2 regions of the Deinococcus detaillensis genome follow, and region 2 is predicted to be linked to the other one. Evidence: riboswitches for the same ligand, from Rfam matches in the RefSeq annotation. Region 2 holds a riboswitch; the other holds the start of a gene.

Region 1 (12,695 bases), on a different contig from region 2:
GCGGCGGCTCGGGAGTGCGCTTTCCGGGAGCCGCGTTTATGATGGGCGCGGTCTTTTCGGTGATCGGACTGGGGCTGGCGTGGGCGGCGCTACGCAAACTGCCTCCCGCTGCCGGGCCTACGGTGATAGAAGCTATTGAAGTCAAAACCGTCTGAACGGCGCTGGCCCCGCCGCTCATCCGCGTGCCCTACACTCAGCCCCGATGAACCGCGTGTGGCGCGAAGCCATTTTACCGCTGCTGGTGCTGTGGCTGATCTCCACTTTCGGCCTGACCCTTGCCCGCGTAGACGGCAGCAGCATGAACCCCACCTTGCAGACGGGTCAGGCCATGCTGCTGCTCAAGTCTCCGCGCTGGGGCTACGCTTGGCACCTGACCAGCCTCCCCTACCGGCGCGGCGATATCGTCATTTTCAAAGCCCCGCCAGACAGCGAGTACGCTTGGGAGACGCTGAGCATTTTGGGCGTCTGGGAAGTTCGTCACCGTTCCTACAACATCAAGCGGGTGGTGGGGGTGCCGGGCGACACGGTAGAAATCAGGGGCGGGCAACTGCGGGTCAACGGGCAAAAAGTAGCTGAACCCTACGTCAGCGGAGGAGCAGCCCAAGACGAAGCGCCAAGCCGAGTGCCGCCGGGAGCGGTCTACGTGCTGGGCGACAACCGCCAACTCGCTGAAAGTGTGGACTCGCGTTTTTACGGGCCAGTCAGCGTGAAAGACGTGGCGGGCACGGCAAACATCAGTTTGTGGCCACCGGGCCGGGTGGGCGGGCGATAAGGGCCAGCCTACCTCGGCGCTTCAGCTTGAGCCACCCGAACTGGCCGCCGCCGCGTCGTTTTGCTCATCTTCCAGCGCTTTGTAGGCGCAGGCCGCCGCCAGTGCAGCAAGGCCCAGCGGCACGTTACCGATCTGGAGATTGACATCCTTGCCGTCCAGGTGGCCGCCGATGCGTCCGGTCAGGTGCTGGCCGTCGAGTCTCAGGTCTAGGTCTTTGCCACTCAATTTTCCCGAGAAGCGGCCCTGTACGCGGTTGCCGCTGATGTCCAGGCGCACGTCGTCGCCGTCAATGCGCCCGCCGAGGCGCACCTGCACGTGCGTATCACTCACCTCGCCGTCGGCATCGAAGCCCCCGAAATGGCCGCCGATTCTGCCGTTGACCTGATCACCGCTGAGGCGCACATCAATGTCTTTGCCGTTGAAGGTGCCGCCGATGCGTCCGTGAAGGCGCTCGCCCTGCCATTTGGCGTGAATGTCGTAGCCCGCCGTGATGCCGCCGATGCGTCCGTCTAAATCTGCCATGCCGACATGATAGAGACAAGCCGAACACGAAGAAGTGGGACGTGCGCCAAGCTGAGGCGGCACGTCCCACTTCACGGCGTCTGGTTTACAGGGAAGCAATCAGCGCTTTGGTAAATTCTTCGGTGCCTGCTGTGCCGCCGAGGTCGCGGGTGCGAGGGCCTTCTTGCAAGATTTTGTTGACAGCGTTATCGAGGCGCGTGGCAATTTCGGTTTCGCCCAAGTGCTGGAGCATCAGCACGGCGGCCAGCACGGTGGCGGTGGGGTTGGCAACACCCTGCCCGGCGATGTCGGGGGCCGAGCCGTGAACCGATTCGAAGATGCCGAATTTGTCGCCAATGTTGCCGCTGGCGGCGATGCCCAGACCGCCCACCAGACCCGCCGCGAGGTCGGAGAGGATGTCACCGAACATGTTGGTCATGACCAGCACGTCGAACTGGGCAGGGTTGCGGACAAGCTGCATGGCGGCGTTGTCCACGATCATGGTGCTGGTGCTGAGGTCGTCCATGCCTTTAACTTCGTCCAAGATGGTGTTCAGGAACAGGCCCTGCGTGACCGGCAGCACGTTGGCCTTGTGCACCACCATGAGTTTCTTGCGGCGCTGCATGGCGAGGTTGGCGGCAAATTTGCCGATGGCGAGGCTGGCGTCTTTGGTGATCACGGTGTCGGCAATGGCGGTATCGCCGTAGCGGCGTTCCTGCTCGACATACAGGCCCTGGGTGTTCTCGCGGACGATCACCAAGTCCACGTTGTCATACGACCCCGGCACCGGGCGGGTTTTGGTGGGGCGCACATTGGCGTACAATCCGTACTTCTGGCGCAGGTGGCGAATCGCGCCCTTGAAGCCGTCCGGCTTGTCGGTGGGGCTGGTGGCCGCGCCGAACAAAGTCGCGTGGGTGTTTTCCACCGCGTCGTAGGTGGCCTGGGGGGTGGACGTACCGTGATCGAGGAAATATTCGTAGCCTGCTTCGGCGTCGATGTACTCGGCGTCGAAGCCAGCGGCGTCCAGCACGCGGCGGGCTGCCGGAATCACTTCGTGTCCTATGCCGTCGCCTTCAATCAGTGCAATGCGGTATTTAGCCATAATGGGTTCAGTTTAGGGGATGGGGGCCAGGGCGCAGGCTCGCGGGGTGTTTCTGGGTGAGGGACCAGAGCCTACAATGCCCCATGAATCTGCAAAGTCTGGGCGCAGCCGGAACCGTCACCGGCAGCTGTCATCTGCTCACGCTCGGCGGCCAGCAACTCCTCGTCGACTGCGGCCTGTTTCAGGGCGACGAGCACTTGGAGGCCCGCAACCGCGAAGCCTTTCCCTTTGAGGCGGGCGACCTCTCGGCGGTGCTGCTGACCCACGCCCACCTCGATCACGTCGGGCGGCTGCCGCTGCTGGTGCGGCGCGGCTATAAAGGCCCGATCTACTGCACTCCGCCGACCCTCAAGCTGGCCGAAACCGTGCTGCTCGACAGCGCCCGCTTGCAGGTGGAAGGCTATAAGCAGGATGTCCGCAGGGCACGCCGGATGAACCGTGAGGCGGACGTGCCGCAGCCCCTCTACGACGAGGAAGACGTTCACCGAACCGTCGCGCTGATGCGCCCCCTGCTGGAATTCGGCCAGACCCTCGCGGTGGGACAGGTCAAAGTGCGGGCCGAGCGGGCCGGGCATATCCTCGGCAGCGCTTACCTGATTCTGGACTCCGCAGAAGGCCGGGTGATCTGCTCCGGCGACCTTGGCAACCGCGAAAGCGGCCTCCAGCAAGACTTCACGCCGCCGCCGGAAGCCGACGCGGTGCTGATCGAAACCACCTACGCCAACCGCACCCACCGCCCCCTGGCAGAGACGCTGGCCGAGTTCAGAGACGTGCTCAACAGCAGCGTGCGGCTCGGCGGCAAAATCCTGATTCCCAGCTTTGCCATCGAGCGGGCGCAGGCGATCTTGTATTACCTCAAAACTCTGATGGACGCTGGAGACGTGCCGCGTGTGCCGATCTTTCTCGATTCTCCGATGGCGGCGCGGGCCACCCATGAATACTTCGAATTCGGTGACGAACTCATTCCCAAAGTCCGCGAAGCCCTTAAGAGCGGCCAAGACCCGTTCAAGCCTTCCACCCTGCACGTCGTGACCAGCAGCGCCGAGTCGCAGCGCATCAACCGCTATGACGGCGCGGCCATCATCATCGCGGGCAACGGCATGATGTCCGGCGGGCGCATCCAGCACCACCTCAAGCACCAGCTCTGGAAGCCCAGCACCAGCCTGGTGATCGTCAGTTACCAGTCGCCCAGCAGCCTCGGCGGGCGCATCGTGGCGGGCGCGGAGCAGGTGCAGGTGTTGGGCGAAGACGTGGCGGTCAGGGCCCACGTGCATACCATCGGCGGCTTCTCGGCCCACGCCGACCAGGACGACTTGCTGAGCTGGCTGGACACCACCGGCCAGGCCCACATCTGGCTGGTTCACGGCGAGGCGCAGGTGATGGACGAATTTCTGCCGGTTCTGGCCGAGCGGGGCCGAGTTGCCGACCGGGTGCCGAGGCGCGGCGCAGTTAACTTGGAGCAGACCCATTTCGCCGGAGGCAAACCGCCAGGTGAGGTGGACGAGGTGAGCAGAGGGGTGGGCCAAGCAGAGTAGTGCTGGCAGAATAAGACCAATCCTTCAGCTTTATCTCAGGTTTGGATGCCGGGGGTTTGTTAGGCTCTGGAGCATGACGAATCCCACTGAACTCCAGATCGACAAGTACCACGAAGGCAACGGCGCACCCGCCAAAAAGGGCCAGATGGTCAAAGTGCATTACACCGGCACGCTGGAAAACGGCACCAAGTTCGACAGCAGCCGCGATAGGGGCGAGCCGATTGAGTTTCAGCTCGGCGTGGGCCAGGTCATTCAGGGCTGGGACGACGGCATCTCGCAGATGAATGTCGGCGACAAAGCCAAGCTGACCATTCCGCCCAGCCTGGGCTACGGCGCACGCGGCGCAGGTGGAGTCATTCCGCCCAACGCCACCCTGATCTTTGACGTGGAACTGGTGGACGCCCGCTAAATTGCCACCCAAATACAACGCCGCCGAATGCTTGGAGAAGCTTCGGCGGCGTTTGCTTGTCGTCTGTAGATCGGAGACTGATTGGTCGGGGGTCTACATGTCGCTTGAGGCGTCGTCAGGAGACACCGGGTAATCGCGCGGAATTTCGGGGTCTGCGGGCGGTGTCCAGCCTTCCGGCATCTCGGCGTCGGTCAGGTTGCCCTCGCCGCCCGCGTCACTCTCAAAGCCCAGATCGGGGTTGCCCGGTGAGTCCTGAATCACGCCCCGGTTTTGGTTGGGGGTCTTGGTGGCGCTCTCCGAATCGGTGCCGCGTGTTTCGGGAGCGCGGTCAAACTGCTCGTCGCTGGTATGTCCGGTCATGGCTGTATTGCAGCACGCCGCAGGGAAAGTGGGGTGTGCGGACGCTAAAGGCCGAGTCAACCCAGAGGCCGTATCAACTCAGAGCTGGAGCTGCGCCGCCGCCGCCTTGAGTTTGTAACGGGCCATTGCCAGATTGGCCTGCTCTTTGCGCAGCACCACATACAAAAACAAAGTGGTTCCCGGCAAGATATACAGCAGGTGGTACTGCTGCTCCAGAGTCACCATCATGTCTTCAATCTGGCCCTCAATGCCGAGCAGTTCCATCGAGCGCTTTTGCGCCCTGACCACTTCGGTGGTTCCGGCTCCGGCCAGTTCCAAGTCGATGCCGCTGCCGACCATGTCCAGCGCCATGCCGCTGCTGTAATCCACCAGGGCCGCCGCCACCGCACCGTCAATCGATAAAATGTCGCCCACCAGGATGTCACGGCTGTTGGGTTTGCCAAGGAGTTTCTTTTCAATTTCCTTACTCGGCACGGAAATAGAGCTGGGCACGGAAGTCTGAATAATATAAAGGCCCATTTCGTCTTCGTCGATTTCTTCAGAAACGGCAATGGCGTCGTCGAATTCAAATTCGGGAGGATCGTCAAAGGCGTCTTCGCTGAAGATATCCAGATTGCTGGTTGCCTCTGCATCTGCATCTGGCTCATTGTTCTGTTCTGGCGGGGCGGGAGCCATCGCTTCTTCGTCTTTTTTAACCATCGCGTCCATCAGCAAAGAAGACAGCGGCAAAGTGGGCTGGTTATTGTGGTTGTGGTAGGAGCGCTCCACCGCAATTGAAATGTTGTCCCACATCATGATTTCAATGGCGGCTTGTTTGTTGCTGAGTTCTTGGCGGTGAACATAAGCGCTGACAAACTTGCCCTTGTACAAATGGATGCGGCCCCACTTCTCCGCCGCAGAAACATGAATCGAAACGCTTTTGGCTTCCCACTCCATCATCTGCAAAAAGCTGGAGAGCATCAGGCCGCGCAGGGTGCCGTTGACCAGGCCGACCATTTCTTTTTCGATGGCTTTGCTGACGCTCAAAGCGCTTTCGGGCGCGATGATCGGCAAGCTGCCAAAGCGCTCGAAGACCGCTTGAAAGTCGGCTTCGGGCCGGTCAGAGAGCAGCAAAAAGAAGGTGCGCGGCCAGTTGCGCTTGGCATGTTCGAGCAAGCTCTCGACGCTGCCCTCGAGCAAAGCGGGATCGAGCACCACCAAATCCGGCGGGAAGCTCTCGTAAGCGCTCATCACGGCGGCCACACTGCCCGTCGTTTCGATGCGCCACTTGACCGACTCACGGCTGTACCGCCGTAAATCTTTTTCGAGCTGCGGCGCTTGCTGGGTCAGCAGCAGCAAGAATTTTTTGGTTTCTACACGGGCAAGGATAACTTCACCTCCTTTGGCGGGGCCGCCGACACTAAGTTGGGGGGAAACGAAGTCGCTGACTTGAAGCACAGCAGCCCTCACTTCTTGAGATTGGATTGTAGAGCAGTGGCAAACGGCAAAAGGGAAACTTGCCAGAGTGAAGGCGGTTTTAGAAAACGCGGCTGGGAATGGGCGGCAGCAGGCTTCCCAGCGCGTGAGCAAGGTCTGAGATTCAGTATAAAAAAAACGCCTTACATGGCAATGACAAGCCCGACACGCAAAATGACTTTTGTTCAGCTGACAAACAGCGCTGCCCTTCAGCAAAAACGCTTGATGAATAAGGGCGCTCAATCACCCACCAGCCGCTCAACTGGCCGCTTACTGGATTTACGCTTTTGGTAAGGCCACCTGACAATGTTAAGCTTTTGTGAAGGCGTGCCCGTTTAGATTTTGGTTTGGCTGGGCTCCGATTTGAGTGGATTCTGGTTTAATTGGGCTTTGCTTTGCTGCTCCCCTCCTCTTCCCACTCGGCGCTGTCTTCATCTCCAAAGTCGTCGCCCAGTTCTGGCCCCGGAAGAGTCAGGCTAAAGGCCGCGCCGCCCTGCGGATGATTGCCACCGCTCAGCTCGCCGCCGTGCGCCTGGGCAATTTGGCGCGAGACGCTGAGGCCCAGCCCACTGCTGCCCGAGCCGCTGACGAACGGATCGAAAATGCTCTCGCCCAGCTCGGAGGGAAGGCCGGGTCCAGAGTCGCGCACAGTGAAGCGCACCTGCTGCGGCGTTTCGCTGAGGTCGATCTCCACCCAGCCTGCCGCTCCCGCCGCCCGCCGCGCATTGGCCAGCAAATTGCGCAGTGCCTGAGTCAGCCGGTCAGGGTCGCACAGCACCATGCCGCTTTGCCAGTCGCCGCTGAAGGTCGTGCCCGCCACCAAGCGGTCTAGGCGGCCCTGCAAGGTGCCAGCCGGAATGAAATGCCAGACCAATTTCATTTCGAGCTGACCGCGTGCCAGTTGCATCAAATCTTGGGTGGTGAAGGTCAATTCGTCAGCGACCAGCGCGGCGCGGGCCACGTCGGCGTCTCCGGTGCGCTGGGTGGCCTGACTGAGAGAAGCCCGCAGCACAGTCAGCGGAGCGCCGAGTTCGTGAACAATCTGCCCCAGAAGCTGCTTTTCGCGGCCCTGCTGCATTTCGATGCGGGCCAAGAGGCGGTTGATGGCGGTCAGCAGACGGTAGACCTCGTCTTGCTGCTGTGGGAGCGGAAGCGGCATGACCGTTTGGGCCGGATCAATGCGGTCAGCCAATTGAGCGGCGCGGCCCAACCCGCCCAGAGCGCGGCGGCCCACCAACCAGCCGAGCAGCATCATCAAAGCCGGCGCGGTCAAAACAGCTATCCACAGCAGCCGCCAGGCGCTTTGGCGGGCCTGAACCAGCGCGTCTTCAGGCAGGCCGACCCAGATAAAGCTCTTGCCGTCGCCGTAGCCTCTCAGCTCACGGGTGGCGGTGCGAACCAGCAAATCTTGAATCAGCACCTCTGTTTTGCCCCCGAAGGGAAACGGCGAGTTTTCGTAAACCTTTACACCCGCGTTGGCATATGTCACTTTGCCGCCGCTGTCCACGACCATGGCGTAACCGCCGCTGGGGGTGGCGGGCTTGCCCAGGCCGCTACTGCCACTGCCGAAGGCCTCAGCGAGTCGGTCAGCGCGTTCATCGAGGCGGGCCTGAAACTGAGTGTCGAGGTCGCTGAGCAGCTTGGCGGTAATCAGCGCACTGACCAGCCCCACCACCAGCAGCGCCAGCAGGGTATACAGCAGCGCCAGCCGGAAGCGCAGGGTGTGCAAAAAACGCAATCGGGCCGAGTCGGTCACGCGCCAAGTCTAGGGGGAAACGGTGAGACGCGCCTCACGGCGGGCCGGTCAGCGGTAACGGGCGATCCTTTCCACCAACAAATTGAAAAAGCCGTCGGCGTCCACCTTGAGGGCCACGTCTGCGTTCGGGGGCTGGCCGGTCACGCGCCACACGTCGCACACCGTCCGGCCTGCGCTGAGGCCATCCGAAATGTCAATATCTACCCGCATGGCCTGAACCTCAAACAGATCGGGCTCAATCAAATACGCCGCCGTCATCGGGTCGTGGAGCGCTCCGCCGTCCCAGCCGTAGCGCTCAAGGTGGTGCTCGGCAAAAAATTCCAGCAGCACAGCGGTGAACTCGCCCACTTTGGTGCCGAGCTGCCGGAAAGCCGCCACCCGCGCCGGATTGGCAACCGCTTGATGGGTGGCATTCAGGCCGAACATGGTCAGCTTGAGGCCCGTTTCAGCGGCGCACTCAAAGACGATCCGGGCGGCGTGCGGGTCACACAGGGCGTTGAACTCAGCGCTGGGCGTCCAGTTGCCAGTGTCCAAGCTGCCGCCCATCCAGACGACTTCGCGGATCAGCGGCGCGATATCGGGCGCGAGGCGCAGGGCCAGCGCCAGATTGGTGAGGGGGCCAGTCGGCAGCAAAGTGACTTGGTGGGGCCGCTGACGAACCGCATGGATGATGAACTCAGCGGCGTGCAGCGCTTCGGCTCCCCGCTTGGGCGTGGGCAGATCGGGGCCGTCGAGCCCGCTTGCGCCGTGAACCGACTCGGCACTCAGGCGCGGGACGACGAGCGGGCGGTCAGCGCCAGCATAAATCGGGAAATCTGCGCCCGAAGTCTGATTGATGAGTTCGCGCACCACCAGCGCGTTGTGGGTGGTGCGCTCCAGGCCCACATTGCCGTAGGTCGTGGTGACGCCCAGCACCTCCAGCTCGGGGCTTGAGCAGGCCAGCAAAATGTTGATGGCGTCGTCGTGGCCAGGGTCGCCGTCGAGAATGACCGGGCGGGGAGCAGCAGGGGGCGGCGTCATGCCAAATGATGGCACAGCGCCGCCCGGCTCCCGTTATGTCCGGCTCCCGTTATTTCACCTGCGGCAGCAGCTTATTGGTAAACAAGCTGTCAAAATCGAGCCGCTTCACCGCTTTGCCCTCCGGCGTCCGGATCGCGCCCGCCTTCAGCAAAAAGGCCGGATACGCCGTCCACATCTTCAAAGTCTGCTGGCCCCACGGCTGGCCGGACTGGGCGTACGCCTGATGGTTGGAGAGCCAGGCCGTTCCCTCGGTCAGCACCTTCGGATCAGGAAAGGTGCCCTTGGGAACGGCCCCCAGCATCAGTGCGGCAGCCTCGGCGGGGTGGCGCTCGGCGTAGGCGTAGCCGCGTGCGGTGGCCGCCAGAAAGGCCCGCAGCTTGGGCGTGTTGGCCGCCAGCCGCGCCGGATCAGCTACCAGAACCGGCGTGTAGTAATCCGGCACGCCGTAGGCGGTCAGCGAAAAGGTCCGCAGCGGCGTGCCGGCCAGCCGCGCTTCCACGCCTTCGGTGCCTTCAAAAATCCACATGAAATCGGCCCGCTTGGACAGCAGGGCGGGCAAACCACCCGCGCTCAGCACCGGGCTTTTGAACTGGCCCTGCCCGCCGTCGTTGCGAATCAGGCGCTGAATGATCGGGGTTTCGTACGGCGCACCGAAGGCCGCGTAAATCTTGCCGTCGAGTTGCTTGGGCCGCACCACCGCCGAACTCTTGAGCACCGCGAAGGCAGCGGTATTTTTGGCCAGAATAGCCGCGATACTGATCACCGGATTGGGCGAGGCGGCTGAGGCGGTCACGCTTTCCGCGCCGGAAATGCCCACATCGGCGCGGCCCGCCGTGACCAGCACTTCCGGCGAGGTGGAGGCGTAGGGTAAGACAGTGAGCTGCACACCCGCCGCTTTGTACCAGCCGCGCTGCTGCGCCACGTAAATGCCGATGTGGTTGACGTTGGGCGTCCAATCGAGCGCCAACGTCACCGGCAAGAGGGGCGGGGTGGTCTGGGCCTTGGCAGTCTGGGCTTGGCCGAGTGAAAGGCTCAGGCCGAGGGCCAGCGCCAACGTTTTGCGGATCAGGGTCATGGTGTGTTCCTTTTTGAGCTTCAGGATTGGTCGGACAGTGGCGGACGGCCCCGCAGAGCGGCGCGTTCCAGCAGCGAGACGAGGCCCACCAGCAGCACGCTGAACAGGGCGGTCAGGGCGATGGCTGCAAAAACCAGCGCAGTGGCGCGGGCGTTGGCACTGGTCTGAATCAGGATGCCCAGCCCGGCGTAGCCGCCGACGTACTCGCCCACGATGGCGGCGGTCACGGCGTAGCTGGCCGACAGGCGCAGGCCCGCGAAGAAAGCAGGCAGAGCCGCCGGAAAGCGCAGCAAAGCGTCACGCTGTGAGGCCGAAGCGCCGTAGCTGCGGAACAGGTCTTCGAGCTGGGGATTGGGCTGCATCAGGCCGCCGAGCGTGGACACCGTGATGGGAAAAAAGCAGAACAGCGTGACCATCACCAGCTTGGGCAGCAGCCCGAAGCCCATCCACACCAGCAGCAGCGGCGCGAGCGCGATCAGTGGAATGGTCTGCGAGACCACCAGCCAAGGCAGCAGGGTGCGGCGCAGCCCGGCGGAGCGCCGCAGCGTCAGCGCACAGCCCAGCCCCAAAATCAGCGCCAGCAGCAGGCCCAGCAGGGTTTCGGCTAATGTTTGCAGGGTGTGCATTGCCAAGATGTCGGCGTTGAGCCGCAGCGCCGCCCAGACCTGACTCGGCGCAGGAAGCAAGTTGGGCGCGACCCAGCCCAGCCGCGAGGCGGCTTCAATCAGCGCGGCGGCGGCGAGGCCCAGACCCACGGCGGGCAGCAGCCCAGTCCACTTCACAGGGAATTAAGTCCTTAAGCCGGCTTGCCAGACCGTGTCGTAAAACAATTTCTCGCAGTCGTAGGTTTGCGAAACCACCAGTTTCAGCGCTTCCACTTCGGCAGGGGTCTGGCACAGCCGCTCCAGCAGGGCCGCCTCGCCGCCGTTGACGCTTTCTTCCAAGTGGTCGTGCAGCGGAAAGAAAGCCACCTGCTCGTCGGTGAGGTGATAGTGGCGCTGCAAAGCTGGCCCGACCCGCTGGCAAATGGCGATGAACACGCTCTCGCTGGCGCTGAGGCTGGCGAGCATGCCCACAAAGCCGTGCCGCAGCAGCGCGTAATAAAAATGACTGGTCAGCGTCAGGCAACCGGCCAGCGTGATAATGTGCTCGAAGTCGGAGGGTGTCAGGCTGATGCCCGCGCCGAAATGCTGCAAGCTGCCCTGTCCGGCAAAGACCGCTTTGGGGTCGTGCTTGGCGCTCAGCGTCCGGTGGGCCGCTTCGTCGGGCGCGTGAGCCAGCAGCAGCGCTTCGAGTTGAGGTGAGTGCTGCACCAGCCAAGCGTCTTGCAGGGCAAAGACTTGCAGGTGGCCCAAGCTGGCCTGACCACTTTCTATGGCTCGCCAGAGCGGATGCTCGATGAGAGCTTGGCGTTTGGCCTGCAAATCGGGGCCGAGCAGTGCGGATAAAAAGGAACTTCCAGTCCATTCAATGGTGGTCTTTTGCATAAGCCTCCCCAGCTCTGGGAAGGGGCATGGACAACGCGCAGCGCGGCAATGGCGAAGTTGTCGTCACGCTCCCTCCGGCGGCGTTACCCGCGTCAGGTTCCAAGGGTTTGATCTCAGCCCGGGCTCCACTTGGCAGCCCGAGCACCCCCGGTGACACGGTCACGCTAGCACAGCCGGAGCGAGGCAATTAAACCAGCAGGACTGGTCAGTGAAGGCACAGCGAGTGGTGACTGAGCGCCACTGGATAAGCAGCCCGTTCACAATCCAGCTGCGCTGCGCCAGACTAGACCTCAGCCGATGCCTCTGCCCCACGCGCCCTTTACCCCCGCCCAACTCGCCGTGCGCCGCCGCGTCTGGGACGCGTTGGGCGAACTGTTTTTGGACACCGACACCCGTCCCAGTTTGCCGCTGATCGCCCACCGCTTGGCTGAATCCGGCCTGGACGAGGACGCGCTCGGTGAAATCTGGCACGAGGAGGTGACGCCCGCCCTGCTGTTCAATCTGACTCTGGTGGCTGGTGAGTGGGCCTACTTTGAGTCGGACTTCTTGGAGCAGCGGATCGTGCGTCGGCGGGCCGTCCGGCACCGGCTAAGGCGCTGGTCACTCTCAGCACTGATGCAGCGGGTCTGGAGCCGCGAAGTGGAGCCTGCTTACGCGGCGGCCATGCGGCTGCGGAGTGGTTTGCTGGCTCTCCCCGACGCTGAGCGCTCAGCGCGGGCCGCCGTCTGGCATGGGATGGCCCGCGCTTACTTCTGGCCTGAACTGCCGCCGCTGCCCACTTGCCCGGCCAGTGCCGCAACTCTCACAACCGTCTGGGCCGACTTGGAGCCCACCTTGCGCCCGCTGCTGCTGAAGAGCGAGAACCTGGAGCGCAGCGGCCAAGCCGTGCTGGCGCTCATCTCTTTGGCTTGAGAGAGGGGATAAAAGACAGATTGCTGTCTTTCTGTCTGATAGACTAAGCTATGCAAACCACCCTGCGAATAGACGATGACCTGCACCGCCGCGCCAAGATGGAAGCCCTGCGGCGCGGAATCACCCTTACCCAGATGGTTGAAGCCGGCTTAAAAGCTCAGCTTGTAGAAGAGAAAATGGCGTTCAAGCTTCACACCTTTTCTTCTGACGTGCCTTTTGATTTCACCCCCGAACAACTTAAAGCACTCATCAACGATGACAGCGAGCAAATCGCCAAAATGGGCCTTCTTCTTGAAGAAGAAACGCCGATT
Region 2 (18,518 bases):
GAAGCGGCCACTGATTTGCGCCGCTTGGACTATGACCGCAAACTGGCCCTCGTGATCGGCGCGGAGGGCGAGGGAATGCGCCGCCTCGTGCGCGAAAAGTGCGACGAACTGGTCAGCATTGCCGTGCGCGGCCAAATCAAGAGCCTCAACGCGGGTGTGGCGGCAGGCATCCTCATTCACCACGCCGTCAGCAGCCGCCCCATCAAGGCGAAGCCGTGAAGACCTGCACCATCCAAAACGAATACTGGACGCTGGAAGTCGCGCCAGAATACGGAGCCAGCATCCTGAATCTCAGCGCCGCTTCGGGCCGCTCGGTGATGCGCCCAGTGAACACCGAGTCAGTCCACTCCAGCAGCGACACCGCCATGTTTGCCCTGATGCCTTACAGCAACCGCATCCGCGACGCCCGCTTTGAATTTGAAGGCCTCACCGTTCAGCTCCGCCCCAAAGCGGGCAGCACGCTGATTCAGCACGGCGACGTTCGCAACCGGCCTTGGCAGGTCCAGAAAATCAGCGAAACCCAAATCAGGTGCACCTTTGACAGCCGTGAGTTTGCGGATGTCAATTGGCCTTGGGCTTTTACCGCGCAGATGGAGTACCACTTAAGTGGCCCGCACTGCGACACGGCGCTGACGCTCACCAACGTGTCCGACAGCATCATGCCCGCCGGAATAGGTTTGCACCCTTACTTCCAGCGCTTGCAGGGCGGCCAAGAGCCCACCTTGCAGTTTGAAGCGGGCGGCTGGTACGCCACCGACGAAAACAGCTTGCCGCTGGGCGGCGCACAGGCTATTCCCGCCGCGCTGGATTTCAGCTCGGCCCGCCAAGTCGGGGACGCCCAAATTGACGCGGTGTTCGCTTCGTGGGAAGGCACGGCCCGGCTGAACTGGCCTCAGCGCTCGCTGACCCTCACTGCCGATAACGTCTTTTCGCATCTGGTTCTCTTCACCGCCCCCGACGGCTCATTAGCGCTGGAACCTGTTTCACACGCCACCGACGCTTTCAACTTGGCGAGTCGCGGCGTCCACGGCACCGACATGAAAACGCTCACGCCGCAGCAATCGCTCTCCGGCGCAGTGCGGCTGAGCTTGGAGGGCGATTGGTGAGTGGGTGAGCGCATCGTTTTGGGCGCGGGTGAACAGACTTGGGAAGGCTGGGCGGCCACCCAGCAAGAGCAGCTTGACCTGACCAACCCTTCAAGTTTTGAGCGCTTTTTCGGCCCTGAGCAAGCCGACGCTTTTTTATGCGAACACGTCTGGGAACACCTGACTTTGCAGGAGGGCCGCGCCGCCGCCCGCCTGTGCTGGCGCTTTCTCAAATCGGGTGGACAGCTGCGGGTAGCCGTGCCGGACGCTCACTTCCCGGACGCTGACTACCAGCGCACCGTGCAAGTGGGCGGCCCCGGCCCTCCCGACCATCCCGCCGCCGATCACCAGATCGTCTACGACGTTCAGCTGTTCGCTGAGGTATTCGCCCAAGCAGGCTTTGAAGTGACTTTGCTGGAATACCACGATGCCGAAGGTCAGTTTCACCGCCAGCCGTGGAGCATAGCGGATGGGCCGGTTTACCGCTCGGCGCTGCTCGATCACCGCAACGCTGATTTCAGAGGTGGTCAGGGGCCGCTGGCTTTCGCCTCCATCATTTTGGACGCCCGCAAACCTGCCTGACCTGCTGCTTCAGCGTCCCCGCAACACCTGATTGACCCACACGTCCACCAGCGCCTGCGTGTTGGTGGACGTCAGCGCCTTGACTCCTTCCGGCACCTGAGCAAACTGAAACACCGGATCAAGTGGGACGCCTTCCACCGCCGGATAAACCCACATGCGGGTCGGGAAGTCGGCCTGCACCGCTGCCGAGAGCATGAAATCTACGAACTTGCGGGCCAGTGCGGGCTGCTTGGTGCCTCTCAATACGCCGACGCCTTCCAGTTGCAAAAAGGCGCTGCCTGGAAGGAGCAGATTGCCGGTGGGTGACTGGGCAGGCAGCTTCTTGGGGTTGTAGCCTTCGGCGTAGGCGACTTCAGCGGCTGGGCTGCTGGCGTAGCTCAGCACGATCGGATATTTGCCGCCGTTGCGGGTAAATTCTTTGTTGTACGAATCGCTCCACCCCCGCGTGACCTTCATGCCATTGGTGCGGGCCGCCTGCCACCACGCCACCGCTCCGGCTTGGCCGTAGTGGTTGACACTCGCCAGCCAAAAGGCGAGGCCCGGACTGCTGGTCGCGGGTGAGGCCACCACCGTCAGCTTGGCGTAGGTGAGCGTCTTGAGGTCGTCCAATGTTTTGGGCAGCGCCAGACCGGCTTTCCCGAACCAAGCGCGGTCATAGTTGAAGGCCACGTAGCCGTATTCCACGGTGTTCAGGTTGAAGGCGTCGAGGCGGTAAGCGGCGGGCACTTTGCTCAGCGCCGGGCTTTTGTAAGCGTCCAGGAGGCCAGCGGCGGCGGCGCGGGGAGCCAGGGTGTTGTCTAAGCCGTACACCACGTCCGCCAGCGGATTGGCTTTGGTCAAAATGAGGCGGCTCAGCATCTCGCCCGCGTCACCGCCCTTGATGAAGCGCACTTTGGCGTTGTTCTGCTGCTCGAAGCTGGCGATCAGCTTTTTGTTGAGGTCAAAGCTGTCGTGGGTGATGACCGTCAGGGTGATCGGCGCGGCGCTAGCAATACTGCCGAGCAGCAGCAAACTCAGAAATGTACTTTTGTGTTTCAACATAAAAAATCCCCTCTGGCGTCAGAGGAGAAGCGTTGCCGGCCCCCGAAGCAAGCAGGGAGGTCGGCAGTCACGCTCCCTCCGCCGGTATGATCCGGTTCAGGTTCCTAGGGTTTGATCTCAGCCCGGCCCGCAACTGTGCGGGCAGACACCCCCGGTGACGCACCTGGGAAGATAGCAAAGTGCGGCGCTGCAAAATGCCCTCTCAGCTCAAAACCAAAGATCAGGTTAAGGACAGGCCGAGTGGCCGCTGCCGCCGCTCCCCGGCACCCTTTTTTCCGCTTTACGTGGTAAATTGGGAGGCGCACACACAACTCCTCCCGCTGCGGCGGATTTACCTTCAGGCCCCCTCTTCAAGCCCCCTTTTTTGTGGCTCGCTCGTGAAAAACGGCACAAGCTCACCCAAACGCTCGACTACCCCGTAAGATTGAATACGTTGAAGAGCAACAAGGAGGACTATGAGTGAATTTGCCCACATGATCGTGATGCTGCTGATTGCGGGCGGCATCGGCGTGCTGGCGGTGGTCGTCAGCATTTTGCTGGGGCCGAAAAAGCCGAGCTTCAGCAAACTGATGCCGTATGAAAGTGGCAACGACCCCGAAGGCACAGGCCGAGAGCGCTTCCCGGTGCACTTTTACCTCGTCGCTATGCTTTTCATCGTCTTCGACATCGAAACGGCCTTCTTTTATCCGCTGGCAGTGGCCTATCAAAAAGTTGGCGCGTTCGCCTTCTGGGAAATGATCACCTTCCTGATTTTGGTGCTGGTGGGCTACTTCTACATTCTCAAAAAGGGCGTACTGGAATGGAACTGAACCCTTTGACCTTTTTCCTAAGCTCCTCTGCGGGAGGTTTTTGATGCCCCTTAAAGAACTCTTTGAACGCGATTGGCAAGAACTGGAATCTGAAGGCATTCTCTTTTCCAGCTTGGAAAAACTGGTGGCGTGGGGCCGCAGCAACTCGCTTTGGCCCGCCACCTTTGGTCTGGCCTGCTGCGCCATCGAAATGATGAGTGCCACCGACGGGCGTAATGATCTGGCCCGCTTCGGCTCAGAGGTGTTTCGTGCCTCGCCCCGCCAAGCCGACGTGATGATCGTGGCCGGACGCCTCTCCAAGAAAATGGCCCCGATCATGCGCCGCGTCTATGACCAGATGCCCGATCCCAAATGGGTCATCAGCATGGGCGCGTGCGCCAGTTCCGGCGGCATGTTCAACAACTACGCCATCGTGCAAAACGTGGACAGCGTGGTGCCGGTCGACATCTTCGTGCCGGGCTGCCCGCCGAGGCCCGAAGCGCTCATTTTTGCCGTAATGCAACTTCAGAAAAAAGTGCGCGGCGAGGCTTTTGACCAACTCGGCAATCAGCTGCCGATGGTGGACGCATGGACGCGCTAGACGGCAAAGACAAAGTCGTGCTGAGCGCGGGCGGCGGCAGCGTGCAGGTAGACGGAGTCAGTGCGTCTGGCGACCACGCGCCTGCAGAACTCAAAGACGTGGTCGAAGCCTTGATGGGCAAGCTGGGCCTGATTCCCGAAGACGCTGCCGAGCCGACTGGCGTGGTGGAGGCTGACCAACTGCGCTCCGCTGCCGAGCGCCTCAAGTCGGCAGGCTTCATGCTGATGGACGTCGTGGGCGTGGACTACGGCGCATATGTGCAGCCGCGCCCGCAGCGTTTCAGCGTGCTGTACAACATCTACCATCCCTACGACCACCGCCGCCTGTTTATGCGCGTTTGGCTGCGCGACGGCGAGTCGTTGCCGAGCTTGTACCCGGTCTGGAAGTCGGCCAATTACCTTGAGCGCGAAGTCTACGACCTGATGGGTGTGGTGTTTGACGGTCATCCTGATCTGCGCAAGGTGCTGACGCCTGATGATTTGGAGGGCCACCCGCTCCGCAAGGATTTCCCGCTGGAGGAGACGCCCACTTTGTTCCGGGACGGCCGCTTCCTCGACCCCGCCGCCTTCCGTGCAGGCATGACCGGCCAAAGTGCGGGCCTGACTGGCTGGCGCGGCAGCCTGCGCAAAGGCAGCACCCGCGAGATCGAGCCGCCGGTGATGCCGGAAGGCGGGCCGAAGTGAGCGGTTCAGGATCAGGCGGCGCGGCAGCTTGCCCCACTCGTGTACGGACTGAGGTGACACCATGAGTCTCAAAGAAAGACCCCCAGTAGACAAGAAGAGCGGCACATTACCCCGCCGCGAGATGCAGCCCGACCATCAGGAAAGCAGCCGCCCGGAGCGGGTCGGATCGCTGACCGCGCAGTCCGGGGCACTGATGCACACCGAGATCATGAGCCTGAACGTGGGGCCGCAGCACCCCAGCACCCACGGCGTTTTGCGTCTGGTAGTGGATATGGACGGCGAATACGTCATCAAGGTGACGCCGCACATGGGCTACCTGCACACCGGCTTCGAAAAGACGTTTGAGCACCGCACCTACCAGCAGGGCGTGACTTACGCGCCGCGCACCGATTACCTGCACTCGTTCGGCCATGAGCTGGCCTATGTGCTGGGTGTGGAAAAACTGATGCAGGCCGAGGTGCCCGAACGCGCCACTACTGTGCGGGTGCTGCTGCACGAACTGGGCCGAATTCACTCGCACTTGGTGTTCATCGGCACGGCTTTGATGGATTTGGGCGCGATCACGCCGTTTTTCTACTGCTTTCGCGAAAAAGAAGCGGTGCAAGACCTCTTTGAAGAAGTCTGCGGCTACCGGATGAATCAGGGCTACTTCCGGGTGGGCGGGTTGTCGCGCGATATTCCTGACGGTTGGACCGACAACGTGCAGAAGTTTGTCGACACCTTCGACAAGCACGTGGACGAATACGCGAGTCTTTTTGTCACCAACCCGATTTTCCTGGACCGGGCGGTGGGCGTGGGCGTCATTCCGGCGGATGTGGCGATTGATCTGGGCTTGACCGGGCCGAACCTCCGCGCTTCGGGAGTGCCGCTCGATCACCGCAAAGCCAATCCGTACTGCGGCTTCGAGACCTACGATTTCAACGTGCCGGTCAGCCAAGCTGGGGACTCGCAGGCCCGTTTCGTGCTGCGGCTAGACGAAATGCGCGAGAGTGCCAAAATCGTGCGCCAAGCTCTCAAGCGCCTCAAGCCCGGCCCGGTCAAAGACCCCAACCGCAAAATCAGCTTGCCGCCGCGTCATGAACTGGAAACCAGCATGGAAGCGGTGATTCACCATTTCAAACTGGTCACCGAAGGTTTCCACCCGCCGATTGGCGAAGTGTATGTGCCGGTGGAAACCGCACGCGGCGAGGTCGGCTATTACATCATTTCCGACGGCGGCTCCATGCCCTACCGTGTCAAGATTCGCGCTCCCAGTTTCGTCAACTTGCAGGCGCTGGAATACGCCTGTGTGGGCGGGCAGTTCGCCGACTTGATTACCATTTTGGCGACGATTGACCCGGTGCTGGGAGACGTGGACCGGTGAGCGTACCTGAGCTGATCTTGGAATCCTTTTCGCGCAATGCCAGAGTCAATACGGCTGTGCTGGATCACCTCTCCGACGCCGATCTGAACATCTCCGACGGTCAGGGCGGAATGAGCGTCGTGGAGCAACTGGCGCACATGGCAGGCTTTCGTAAGGACTGGCTCAACGAGATTTCGCCTGCCCATGCGGACGCGATTGAGTTTGAGCTGGGGCCGAACAATACGCTCACCACCCGTGATCCCGGCGAGTTGCGTCGCGCCTTTACTGAAAGTGACAGCGCCGTGCTGGCTGCTGTGGAAGCTGCGCTCAACGAGTACCGGAACTTTGAAGGCCAGTACGAAAGCCATCCGGTGCATTTTTTGCAGCACACCCTCGTCCACGACGCCCACCACCGGGGCCAGCTGATGACCCTGCTGCGGCAAGGCGGGCACACCGCCGAGCAGATGGCCGCGTTGGAAAGTGCTACTTGGCCGATTTGGAGAGAATGACGTGACCCAAGCCCAGACTGCTTCCCTTGTTCACTACTTTGCCGATAAACAACCCCTGGTTGCTGATATCTTCAGCCGCTACCCCAACTCGCCGCAGGGCAAGAGAAGTGCTTTGATGCCGCTGCTGCGCGAAGTCCAAGACGCTGAGGGCTTCGTTCACGAATCGCGGCTGGCCGAAATCGCTGCGCTGTGCGGCACCACCCCCACCGAAGTCCGCAGCGTCATGAGCTTTTACTCCACCTATCACACCCTGCCCACCGGCAAGTACCACCTGCAAGTCTGCTCCACGCTGATGTGTGCGCTTTCGGGCAGCGACGAGCTGTGGGATTACCTGGTCGAAACACTAGACGTGCAGCCGGGTGAAGTCACGCCGGACGGTTATTTCAGCTTGCAAAAGGTGGAGTGCCTGGGCAGTTGCGGCACCGCGCCTGTGATGCAACTCAACGATGAGGGCTACTACGAATCCGTGACCCGCGCCCGCTGCGACCATCTGCTTCAGGCCATGCGGCTGGGAAGCGCACTGGCCGTAGACCATCATCCGGTGCCCGTGGTCGTCGCTGAAGACGGACGCCAGTACCTCTCCAGCGGCGAGGCGGCGGGCGGCAGTACTGACGCTTTGTACCCGCTGCCCCATCAAGCAGCGGCCAACGGGAACCCATCATGACCATCGCTCCCCCCAGACCCGTGACCAGCGGCAAAGATCCCCGCTTTGCGCCGACGCTGTACGCCAACGTGGGCCGCCCCGAAAGCTGGACGCTTCAGAGTTATCTGTTGTCCGGCGGCTACCAAGCGGTGCAGCGGGCCTTTGCCATTGGCAACGACGCGGTGATTGACGAAGTTAAGAAGTCGGGCCTACGCGGGCGCGGCGGCGCGGGCTTTGCCACCGGTCTCAAGTGGTCGTTCATGCCGCTGAACGACGGCAAGCCGCACCTGATTTTGTGCAACGCCGACGAATCCGAACCCGGCACTTTCAAAGACCGCTATCTGATGTCTGAAGACCCTCACCAATTGATCGAGGGCATGATCATCGGCGGTTTCGCCATGCGGGCCTCTCTGGGTTACATCTATATCCGGGGCGAATACGTGCAGGCCGCCGAGCGCATCTGGGCCGCCATCGTTGAAGCGCGGGAAGCTGGTTTCCTGGGCAAAAATATTCTCGGCAGCGGCTTTGATTTCGATCTGCAACTCCACCGGGGCGCGGGCGCGTACATCTGCGGCGAAGAAACTGCGCTGATGAACAGTCTGGAAGGGCTGCGGGCCAATCCGCGCCTCAAGCCGCCGTTCCCCGCCGCCTCGGGCCTTTACGGGCTGCCCACCACCATCAACAACGTCGAAACATTCTGTGCCGCCACCCAGATTCTGAAATACGGCTGGGAATGGCACGCGGGCATGGGCACCGAGAAGAGCAAGGGCACCAAGCTGTTTCAAATTTCCGGCCCCGTCGCCCGGCCCGGCATCTACGAGTTGCCGTTGGGCACGACCTTCCGCGAACTGATTTTTGACTGGGCGGGCGGGCCGCTGGAAGACATCAAGGTGATTATTCCCGGCGGGAGCAGTTGCATGATGCTGCCGTATACCGAGGCGATTCTCGACACCGGCATGGACTACGAAGCGCTGGCGGCGGCGGGCAGTTCTCTCGGCACCGGCGGCGTCACCCTGATCCCCAAAGCTGACTGTATCGTCAACGCCACCTGGAACCTTGTTCGTTTTTACGCCCACGAATCCTGCGGTAAATGCACGCCCTGCCGCGAGGGTATCGGCAGTTGGATGGTCAGGATGTACGAGAAACAGGTGCGCGGTCAGGGGCAACCCGGCGACGTGCAACTGATCTTGGACATGTGCGACAACATCGGCGGCAGAAGCTTCTGTGCTCTGGCCGACGCTTGCCTCTCTCCCGTGATGAGCAGCATCAAGCTATTTAGAGACGAGTACGACTCGCTGGCGAATACTGGCAAACCCATTTATCCGGCACGGAATCGGTGGCGGGACGCGTGAGTACGGCTTGCGGAGGCGGGAGCAAGCGTTTAAGCTTTGGCCGTTCCTTTCTTCGTCCACAAGCCACAAACCATAATCCACAGGCCTTTGCCGGAGGCAAGTTATGAAAGTTCATGTAGACGGCATTTCCCTAGACCTCCCTGCCGGAACGTCCGCCATTGACGCGGTGTTTCAGGCCGGAAAAGATGTGCCGTATTTCTGCGCCCATCCTTACCTCTCGCCCGTCGGTGCGTGCCGGATGTGCCTCATCGAGTCCGGCAGCCCGCGCAAAAATCCGGATGGCAGCTTCATCATGGAAGGCGAGGGCGACGCGGCCACGCCCAAAATCTTCTGGTTTCCCAAGCCGATGGCCGCCTGCACCATGATGGCCACCGAGGGCATGCAGATCAAAACCGCCGCCACCAGTGAAATCGTTGCCAAGTCGCAGGCCGGCATGATGGAGTTCACGCTGCTCAACCACCCACTCGACTGCCCGACTTGTGACAAGGGCGGAGCCTGCGAACTGCAAGACCGCGCCTTCGAATACGGCTACGGTGCAAGTCGTTTCGGCTTTGACCGCCGCCATGCCGAGAAGCACTACCCACTTTCCGACTACGTGATCCTGGATCAGGAGCGCTGCATTCACTGCAAGCGCTGCGTGCGTTACTTCGAGGAAGTGCCGGGCCAGGAAGTCCTCGACTTCATTGAGCGCGGCAGCCACACCTTCATTGACACGGCGGAGGGCGGCTTGCCAGTCGGCTTTCAGGGCAACATCACCGACATCTGCCCGGTGGGAGCGCTGCTCGATAACGTGGCCCGTTTTCGTGGCCGCAACTGGGAATACGACCACACCCATACCACCTGTACGCTGTGTCCGGTGGGCTGCTCCATCACGGTGGACGCCCGCAATGGCAGCCTGGAGCGCATCGTGGCCGGTGAAAACCGCGAGGTCAACGAGGCGTGGATCTGCGACGCGGGCCGCTTCGGGCACGTGTTCGCCTCCGAGAACCGCCTGACCACCCCGATGATCCGCAACGAGGACGGCGAACTGGTTGCCGCCACCTGGGATCAAGCGGTAGACGCCATCCGGGCAGGCATGGCCGGGCTGGACGCGCACGACCTGGCCATTTTCCTCAATGCCGATTCCACTTTGGAAGAAGGTATCGCTGCCGAAGCCTTCGTGGGGCTGACCGGACTGGCCAGCGTCGATTACTGGCCGCGTCAGGCCACTTACGGCACCGACGCCCCCACGTTGACCGAAATCGCGCAGTCAGACGGTGTTGTCGTGCTGGGAGCCGATCTGGGCGAGGAAGCCCCCATCTTGGAACTCCGCATTCTGGAAATGCTGCGCGGCGGGATTTTGCCGGCTGAGTTTCATCACGGCACCGCCATCGCCGATCTCCGGTTGGTGGAGCGCCCCGCCCGCAAGCGTGAGAAGCTGGCGGTTATTTCATCCAAACCCAGCCGCCTCAGCGAGCAGGCCGGATTCAGCGCTCAGATGGACGCCGCCACCGCGTTGGCGGGCCTGACGGGTAGCTCCGACAATGCTGCCGTGAGCGCCGCTGCCAACCTCCTCAAAACCGCCGAGCGCCCGATTCTGGTGCTAGGCGCGGAAGCATTAGCCAGTCTCAGCGGCGCGGCCCGCAGCGCTCTGCAAACACTCACCCAGCGCACAAAGACCCGCATTCTGGCTTTGCCTGCCGGAGCCAATGCACGCGGACTGGCCTCGCTGAACTTGGTGCCGCGTTCCGGCGGTCTGCGCTACGACCAACTGTCGCAGGCACGGGTGGCGCTGATCAGCCGCCTCAATCCGCTGGCGGAAGGGCAAAGCCGCCCCCGCTTCCTGATCTCCCACGACACCCACCTGACCGCCACCGCCCTGCAAGCCGACGTGATTTTGCCCGCCGTGACCAACTACGAAAAGCGCGGCATCACCGTCAACCTGGAAGGCCGCCTGCTGCCGCTGCGCCCCGCCGCCCTCAAAAACGGTGAGGCAGCCGACTTCATCCGCGCCCTGAGCATCGTGGCCGAAGCGCTGGAAATCAAAACCAGCATTCGCGGCATCCGCAGCGCCCAGAACTTGCTCAGCGAGCGGCTGGGCGTCAACGTGGCCGAACTGCCTATTCACGGGCTGATCGCTCCGCTGGGGATGCGCTATGACGCGCCCGCCGCACCGTATACCCCGCTTCTCTGGAAGGAAGGCATGAAACGCAGCGACCCCGTCTACCACGCCGGAATGATTGAACTCCCGATGGCCTCCACCCCCACGTTCGTGGCCGGTGACGACTGATGCCCGACACTGCTTGGTGGCTCGATCTGCTCTGGACGGTGGTGAAGGGCGTGCTGGTGGCTCTGGCCCTGCTGACCACCTTTGCTTACATGACCCTGATCGAGCGGCGTTTGCTGGCCCGTATGCAGATCCGCTGGGGGCCGAACCGCGTCGGGCCGATGGGTCTGTTGCAACCGCTGGCCGACGCCATCAAGAGCATCTTCAAAGAAGATCTGCGGATCACCAAGGCCGATCAGCTCGTCTACACTCTCGCGCCGTTGATCGCCATCACCTGCGCCCTCACCGCCTTTGGCGGCATTCCGGCTGGCCCGGCGGGCAGCTTCTTCGGTCTCAACCCCTGGGTCTATAGCCTAGACGTCGGTGTGATCGGCCTGCTGGCGATTACCAGCATGGGCGTCTACGGCATTTTCCTGGGCGGCTGGGCCTCGGGTTCCAAATACCCGCTGCTGGGCGGCCTCCGAAGTGCGGCGCAGATCATCTCCTACGAACTCGGCATGGGCCTGAGCATCCTGGGCCTGCTGATGCTGGTCGGCAACGCTTCGTTTCAGTCGATCATCGGCTGGCAAGCCACCAACGGCTGGCTGATCGTCTTTCAGGTCTTCGCCTTCGCCACCTTTCTGGTCAGCAGCTTTGCCGAAGTCAACCGCACCCCCTTTGACCTGCCCGAAGCCGAGCAGGAACTGGTGGCGGGTTACCTGACCGAGTATTCGGCGATCAAATGGGCGCTCTTTCAGATGGCCGAGTACGTCAATATGATCACCGCCTCGGCGCTGATGGCCACGCTGTTTTTCGGCGGCTACAAAGGGCCGGTTTTCCTAGACGGCCTGATTCCCGGCATCTCCAACTGGCCCTTCATCTGGCTGATTCTCAAAATTGCCTTCTTCCTGTTCCTGTTCATCTGGGTGCGGGCCACCCTGCCCCGGATGCGCTACGACCAACTGATGCGCTTTGGCTGGAAGCTGATCTTCCCGCTGTCGCTGGCCAACACCGTTATCACCGGCTTTTACCTGACCTACTTTCGTGGGGCGGGCCTGTGGCCGCTGGCGATTCTGGGCGTCATCGGCGTGGTGCTGCTCATCGTCATGAGTGACCGCGCCCGCCGCCTCTGGAACACGCCCACCCACCGGCCCGGCACCGAGCGGCCCACCCGGCCTGTCGGGGGGGACTGAATGTTTGTTTACCGTTTCACTGGAGGTGCCCAATGGGCGTTCTAGAACTCGCCAAAGGCATGGGCGTCACGCTTGGCAAACTGTTTAGTAAGCCTGTTACCGTCAGTTATCCCGAGCAGCGGGCCAGCATCAAGCCGCGCTTCCGTGGGCGGCACATCCTGACCCGTCACCCCGGCACCGGCCTGGAAAAGTGCATCGGCTGCTCGCTGTGCGCCGCCGCTTGCCCCTCCTACGCTATCTATGTGGAGGCCGCCGAGAACGATCCGGCCAACCCGACCTCACCGGGTGAGCGCTACGCCAGCGTCTACGAGATCAACATGCTGCGCTGCATTTTCTGCGGGATGTGCGAGGAAGCTTGTCCAACCGGCGCAGTGGTGATGGGCAATGAATTCGAAATGGCCGATTACCGTTACCGCGATTTCGTCTATGCCAAAGAAGACATGCTGGTGGGTGTGGAAGGCAGCATTCCGCAGCGCCGCGAAGCCGCCCAAAAAAACCAACCGGTGCGGGTGGGCTTCAAGGTGGAAGGCGGGCCGCGTGCCGAGCTGGAAGGAGTCAAGTACCCAACATGAAAAGGCCTATAGCTTGTGAATTGCGGCTTGCCGAACGGTTAAAGGCTTCCCGTCGAGGTTGCCTGTGCTGACCTTCCTCGTTCTCGCTGTCCTGACCATCGCGGGCGGAATTTTGACCATCTCGGCGCGGAATGCGGTTCACGCTTCGCTGGGCTTGGTCGGCACTTTGCTGATGGTGGCGGGCATTTACGCCACCCTGAATGCCTCGTTTCTAGCCGCCACTCAGGTCATCGTCTACGCGGGCGCGGTGATGGTGCTGTTTCTCTTCGTCATCATGCTGCTGGACGCCAACCGCCCAGTCGAAGAAGCCAACCCGCTGCCCTTTATCGCGCCGCTGGCGGGCGTGGGCGGAGCGATTCTGGCGGGCGCGTTCGCTATTCTGGCCTTCACCTACAAAGACCCGCGTCCCCTGGCCGAAAGTACCGCTGCGCTGGCCAACGGCGCACCCGGCCCCGTCGGTGAAACCTTGCTGACCCGCTTTTTGTTGCCGTTTGAAGCGGTCAGTATTTTGCTGCTGGTGGCGGTGGTGGGTTCGGTGGCGTTGGTGCAGCGGCCCGCCGTGCAAGCTGACCCCGAGCAAACACCTGAACTGACTGCGCTGGAAGGAGAGGTGGCTTAAGTGGCTGAAGTTCCCACCGCCTACTACATCGCCCTGTCCGGCATTCTTTTTGCGCTGGGCATGATCGGCGTACTGACGCGCCGCACCGCCGTGATGGTCTTTTTATCGGTCGAGCTGATGCTCAACGCCGCCAACTTGTCCTTGGTGGCGTTTGCCCGCGCCTGGGGCGATCTGGTCGGCCAAACCGCAGTCTTTATCGTGATGACCCTCGCCGCCGCTGAAGTGGCGATTGGGCTGGCCATCATCGTGGCCATTTTCCGCAAACGCGAAACCACCAATGTGGACGATCTGGCGTCCCTCAAGGGGTAATTGATGGCACTCTACTGGCTCCCCTTACTCCCCTTAATCGGCTTCGCGCTGCTGATTTGCGGTGGCAAATGGTTTAGCGGCACCTCCGGCGGCTGGCTCGGATCGGGCCTGATCGGCGCAGCTTTTGTCGTCGCCCTGATTCGCTTTTTCGGCCTCAGCGACGTTCCGGCTCACGAAACCCTCTGGACTTGGCTGCCCAATATGGCGCTCGGCACGGCCGGCATTTCGGCCAACTTGAAAATCGGCTTTTATCTCGATCAGCTTTCTTCGGTCATGACTTTGGTGATTACCGGCGTCGGCTTCCTGATTCACGTCTACTCCATCAGCTATATGCGCGGAGACGCCCGCTTTACCCGCTTCTTCGCTTTCATGAATTTCTTCGTGGCGATGATGCTGATTTTGGTGCTGGCCGATTCCTACCCGCTGATGTTTGTTGGCTGGGAAGGCGTGGGCATGGCCAGTTACCTGCTGATCGGCTTCTGGTTCGCCGGACACAAAGACCACAACGCCGCTGAGGGCGTCAATAACTCCAACGCCGCCCGCAAAGCCTTCATCATGAACCGCATCGGTGATTTGGGCTTCATGCTGGGCATGTTCCTGATTTACAAGGTCTTCGGCACGCTGGTGATTCCCGAACTCGCTGCACAGGGCGCGACTCTGCTGGTCACCTCGCGCCCGCTGCTCGAGCTGATATGCCTGTTCCTTTTGGTCGGCGCAGTCGGCAAAAGCGGCCAGCTTCCGCTCACCACTTGGCTGCCCGACGCGATGGCTGGCCCGACCCCCGTTTCGGCCCTGATTCACGCCGCCACGATGGTCACGGCAGGCGTCTACCTGATCGCCCGCAGCAATTTCTTCTACGACCTGGCCCCCGGCGCGAGCATGTGGGTGGCCTGGGCCGGTGGACTCACCGCCCTTTACGGCGCACTCTCGGCGCTCAATCAGACCGATATCAAGAAGATTCTGGCTTATTCCACCGTTTCGCAACTCGGTTACATGTTTTTGGCGGTGGGTTTGCACAGCTACACGGCGGCGATTTTTCACCTCGTCACCCACGCCTTCTTTAAGGCACTGCTGTTCCTCGCGGCGGGAGCGGTTATTCACGCCCTGCACGAAGAACAAGATGTCCGCAAAATGGGCGGCCTCGCCAAATCTATGCCGTTTACCCACGCGGTTTCAGCCATTGGTGTACTTGCCATCACCGGCATTCCGATTTTCGCGGGCTTTTTCTCCAAAGACGGCATCCTGGCTTCGGCCTTTGCCCAAAACACTCCGCTGTACCTGATCGGCTTGTTCGTGGCGCTGCTGACCGCCTTTTACATGGGCCGTTGGTATTTCCTGGTCTGGCGCGGCAGCTACCGGGGAGACGCCCAATTGCACCCCCACGACGGCGACGCCCTGTTGAGCGCTCCGCTGGGCATCTTGGCGGCGCTGGCGACCATCGGCGGCTTTTTCAATGTGCCCGCCTTCTTGTTCGGCGGCACTCACGCGCTGGACAATTTTCTGGGCCGAGCTATCCCCGTTCACGAACACGAAATCCCGGTCAGCACCGAGTGGCTCATCACCGGCATCGCGGTGGCCACTGGCCTAATCGGCCTCGGCTGGGCCTTTTACGATCACCGCCGGAGCGCCTTGCAAGTCGGGCCGCTGGGCCAAACCAGTTTGCAGGCGCTCTACCTCGACCGCTTTTACAATGCGGTCATCGGTGGGGGCAGCCGCGTCATTTCGCAGGGTCTGGACGTTATGGACAACGGCGTGGACGGAGCCATGTCGGGCATCGCCCGCAACGTCGGCGCTCCGGGCTGGCTGGTGACGGTCTGGCAAAGCGGCTTCGTGCGGGTCTACGCTCTGAGCATGCTGCTCGGCACAGCGCTGATCGTGGGTTACTGGGCGCTCAAAGCCATTGGGGGAGGCGTATGAGGGACTTTTTCGTTCGGTTGAAAAAAGTCGAGTGCAATCTCCTCCCCAGCTCTTACTCTTTCCAACATCTTGCGGTTAAGGCGGGCCTTCAATGATCCACTTCTTCATCTTCTTGCCCGTTCTCGCCAGCTTGCTGATCTTCCTGGTGCCGGTGCGCTGGCGTGAGGAGTTCGCGGGCGCAGCGGCGGGCCTGACCTTGGCGGGCGGGCTGTGGTCTTGGTCAGTCGGCGGACTGTCGTATTACTCGGTTCCGTGGATTCCGGCGCTGGGCGTTACTTACAGCGTGCAGATGGACGGTGTCAGCTTGCTGCTCGGCATCGTCACCGCCTTCATGACCCTGATCGCCATCATCTACGCCGGAAAACGCATTCCCAACCCCGGCACCATGCTCTCGCTGATCCTGATGATGGAAACCGGACTGTTGGGCATTTATGCTGCCCGCGATTTGGTGTTGTTTTATGTTTTCTTCGAGGACGCGCTGATTCCCGCTCTGCTCATGCTGGCTATTTACGGCAAAGCCAACCGAATGGCCGCCCTCGTCAAATTCGCGGCCTACACCTTGTTCGGCAGTTTGCTGATGCTGATCTCTATCATTGGCCTCAAGTATTACGGTGGCAGCCCTACCTTTGCGCTCGTGGACTTGCAAGCGCATCCGGTCACCGGCACTTTGCAAACGTGGCTGTTTCTGGGCTTTTTGGCAGCGATGGCCGTCAAGCTCCCGCTCTTTCCGATGCACGCCTGGCTGCCCGATTTCCACGCCCAAAACCACGACAGCGGTGTGGCTGACGTGATGGGCACGCTCTACAAAGTCGGCGCTTACGGCCTGTTCCGTTTCGCGGTGGTGCTGTTTCCCGACGCCATGCTGGAATTCCGCCCGATTCTGATGGGCTTGGCGGCCTTCACCGCCCTTTACGCGGCCTGGATCGCCTTCTCCCAAACCGATTGGAAGCGGCTCTTGGCCTATGCGGGCTTAAGTCACATGGGCTTTGTCGGGCTGGGTATCTTCTCCATGAACGAAACCGCCATGATCGGAGCGCTCTTTTTGCTGGCCTTCCAGAACATCTACACCGGCGCTCTGTTCCTGGCCGCCGGAATGCTTCAGGAGCGGGTCGGCAGCCTCAGCACCAAGGTAGGCGGGATCATGACCCAGGCCGGAGCGCTGAGCGGTATGACCATGACCCTCTGGTTCGCTTCCATCGGCGTGCCCGGCTTGGTCGGCTTCGTGGGCGAGTTCAGCATTTTGCTAGGCGCTTATCAGGTCTCTCCCTGGCTCGCTTTTATCGCCGGCCTGACCACCATCGCCGCCGCCGCTTACGGCCTGACGGCCTTCCAAACGACCTACTGGCAAGTTCGGCCCGCTGGCGCGGTGCTGGCACATGACCTGAAGGATTTGGACTGGCTCATATTGGGGGCTCCGATTGCGGTGTCGATTTTCTTCGGCGTCTACAGCGGCCCGGCTTTGGCGTTGGTGCAGCCGGTCGTCAGGACTTGGATGGCCGGACTGGGAGGAGGACTGTGAATCCCGCTTTGGTTCTTCCCGACGTCGCGCTCGCGCCGATGCTGCCGATTCTGATTACCTTGCTCGGCGCAATCGCGGCCACCTTGCTGGGCTTTTTCTTGCCGCGCCGCGCCATCACGGTCATCAGCATGGTCACGCTGGTTTTGTCGGGTGTCAGCATGGTCACGCTCTGGAACGGCGGTCTGACTTCGTTTGACGGCAGTTTGCAGGCCGATAACGTGGCGCTTTCTATCGGCCTGATTATTCTGCTCGGCTCGCTGATGACCCTGCTGGTCAGCTTCGACACGGCCGCCCGCGCCAAGCTGGCCTTTCCAGAATTTGACGCGTTGCTGCTCTACGCCGTGACCGGCACGCTGCTGATCGCTTTTTCCGGTGATCTAGTCACCATGCTGATTGGCCTGGAAGTTATGAGTTTATCGGGTTACGTGATCGCCACCCTGCAAAACAGCCGCCGCGCCGAGGAAGCGGGCATGAAGTACTTCCTGCTCGGCGCAGTCGGCAGCGCCACGCTGATTTACGGCATCGCTCTGGTCTACGGCGCAACCGGCACCTTCAACTACGTGGGCATCCGCGACGCGACGGCGGGCTTACAAGTTCAAAACGTCAGTTTGCTGGTGGTCGGCGCACTCCTGCTGCTGTGCGGATTCGGTTTCAAAGTCGCGCTGGCTCCCTTTCACCAGTGGACTCCGGATCTGTATTCGGGTGCGCCTACCGTCGTCGGCCTCTTTCTGAGCACGGTGGTCAAAGTGGCCGCTTTTGCCGGAATGCTGCGCGTTTTCGGCGGGGCCATGCAAAATGTTCCGGCTTGGGCCGGCGTGATGCAAATCCTGATTATTGCCACCATCGTGATAGGCAATCTCGGGGCACTCTTCCAAACCAATTTCAAGCGCCTGATGGCCTACTCGGCAGTGGCCCACACCGGCTTTCTGGCGCTGGCTTTGCTGGCCAATCCGGCGACGGGCGGCCCGGCCCTGACCTATTACCTGCTGGTCTACACCCTTATGACGGCGGGTGCGTTTGCGGTCTTGGCAGCCCTCCAGCGCACCGAGGAAGGCTTTTCGCTCGACGACATGCGCGGCCTGTTTTACCGCCATCCGGCTTACGCGGTGGCGCTGGCGGTTTGCCTCGCCTCGCTGGCGGGCTTACCGCCGTTCGCGGGCTTCATGGGCAAATATCTGGCGTTTCAGGCCGCCTTCCAAGCCGGCTACGTCGGCCTGACTCTCATCGCGGCGATGGGCAGTGTGGCGGCGCTGATTTATTACCTTCGTCCCGCCATGCTGATGTTCATGCATGACCGTACCCCTGCCCGCGAGTATCCGGGCGAGCGCACGCCCACCACCGCCGCTGTGGTGTTGGGCGTGGTCGGCGTCACTGTGCTGGGCGTCCTGCCGAATCTGGCCTACGGCTTGGTTGCCAATCCGGCGATTTGGACGGTTTTGGCGGGGCGGTAGAATCGTTTTGAGCTAAAAAAGAGAAGGCCTCCATCTGAAATGTGGATGGGGGCCTTCTCTTGTATCG

What was found. A riboswitch is a leader RNA that binds a small molecule or an ion and turns the genes downstream of it on or off. The one in region 2 is predicted to bind thiamine pyrophosphate.
Region 1: it holds a riboswitch for thiamine pyrophosphate, as region 2 does, so the genes downstream of both, FNU79_RS13675 (thiaminase II/PqqC family protein) here and FNU79_RS06415 (thiamine ABC transporter substrate-binding protein) in region 2, are expected to answer to the same signal.

What each region holds. Positions count from the first base shown of each region.
Region 1 is NZ_VKDB01000017.1:1,938-14,632, forward strand. Features, by position in the region: gene FNU79_RS13610 (TCR/Tet family MFS transporter) at 1-155, shown strand, start outside; gene lepB (signal peptidase I) at 203-772, shown strand; gene FNU79_RS13620 (hypothetical protein) at 794-1,294, opposite strand; gene FNU79_RS13625 (isocitrate/isopropylmalate dehydrogenase family protein) at 1,380-2,375, opposite strand; gene FNU79_RS13630 (MBL fold metallo-hydrolase RNA specificity domain-containing protein) at 2,459-3,910, shown strand; gene FNU79_RS13635 (FKBP-type peptidyl-prolyl cis-trans isomerase) at 3,984-4,319, shown strand; gene FNU79_RS13640 (hypothetical protein) at 4,413-4,679, opposite strand; gene FNU79_RS13645 (DUF4388 domain-containing protein) at 4,758-6,128, opposite strand; gene FNU79_RS13650 (hypothetical protein) at 6,153-6,428, shown strand; gene FNU79_RS13655 (sensor histidine kinase) at 6,514-7,890, opposite strand; gene FNU79_RS13660 (nucleoside hydrolase) at 7,939-8,910, opposite strand; gene FNU79_RS13665 (ABC transporter substrate-binding protein) at 8,960-9,985, opposite strand; gene FNU79_RS13670 (ABC transporter permease) at 10,006-10,767, opposite strand; gene FNU79_RS13675 (thiaminase II/PqqC family protein) at 10,774-11,472, opposite strand; TPP riboswitch at 11,524-11,631, opposite strand; gene FNU79_RS13680 (DUF7079 family protein) at 11,770-12,384, shown strand; gene FNU79_RS13685 (hypothetical protein) at 12,435-12,695, shown strand, end outside.
Region 2 is NZ_VKDB01000004.1:168,764-187,281, reverse strand. Features, by position in the region: gene rlmB (23S rRNA (guanosine(2251)-2'-O)-methyltransferase RlmB) at 1-219, shown strand, start outside; gene FNU79_RS06425 (aldose 1-epimerase) at 216-1,106, shown strand; gene FNU79_RS06420 (class I SAM-dependent methyltransferase) at 1,107-1,667, shown strand; gene FNU79_RS06415 (thiamine ABC transporter substrate-binding protein) at 1,677-2,708, opposite strand; TPP riboswitch at 2,764-2,871, opposite strand; gene FNU79_RS06410 (NADH-quinone oxidoreductase subunit A) at 3,191-3,517, shown strand; gene FNU79_RS06405 (NuoB/complex I 20 kDa subunit family protein) at 3,561-4,097, shown strand; gene FNU79_RS06400 (NADH-quinone oxidoreductase subunit C) at 4,085-4,780, shown strand; gene nuoD (NADH dehydrogenase (quinone) subunit D) at 4,902-6,143, shown strand; gene FNU79_RS06390 (DinB family protein) at 6,140-6,631, shown strand; gene nuoE (NADH-quinone oxidoreductase subunit NuoE) at 6,633-7,295, shown strand; gene nuoF (NADH-quinone oxidoreductase subunit NuoF) at 7,292-8,626, shown strand; gene nuoG (NADH-quinone oxidoreductase subunit NuoG) at 8,730-10,895, shown strand; gene nuoH (NADH-quinone oxidoreductase subunit NuoH) at 10,895-12,064, shown strand; gene nuoI (NADH-quinone oxidoreductase subunit NuoI) at 12,097-12,636, shown strand; gene FNU79_RS06360 (NADH-quinone oxidoreductase subunit J family protein) at 12,701-13,255, shown strand; gene nuoK (NADH-quinone oxidoreductase subunit NuoK) at 13,256-13,564, shown strand; gene nuoL (NADH-quinone oxidoreductase subunit L) at 13,568-15,481, shown strand; gene FNU79_RS06345 (NADH-quinone oxidoreductase subunit M) at 15,573-17,000, shown strand; gene FNU79_RS06340 (NADH-quinone oxidoreductase subunit N) at 17,039-18,451, shown strand.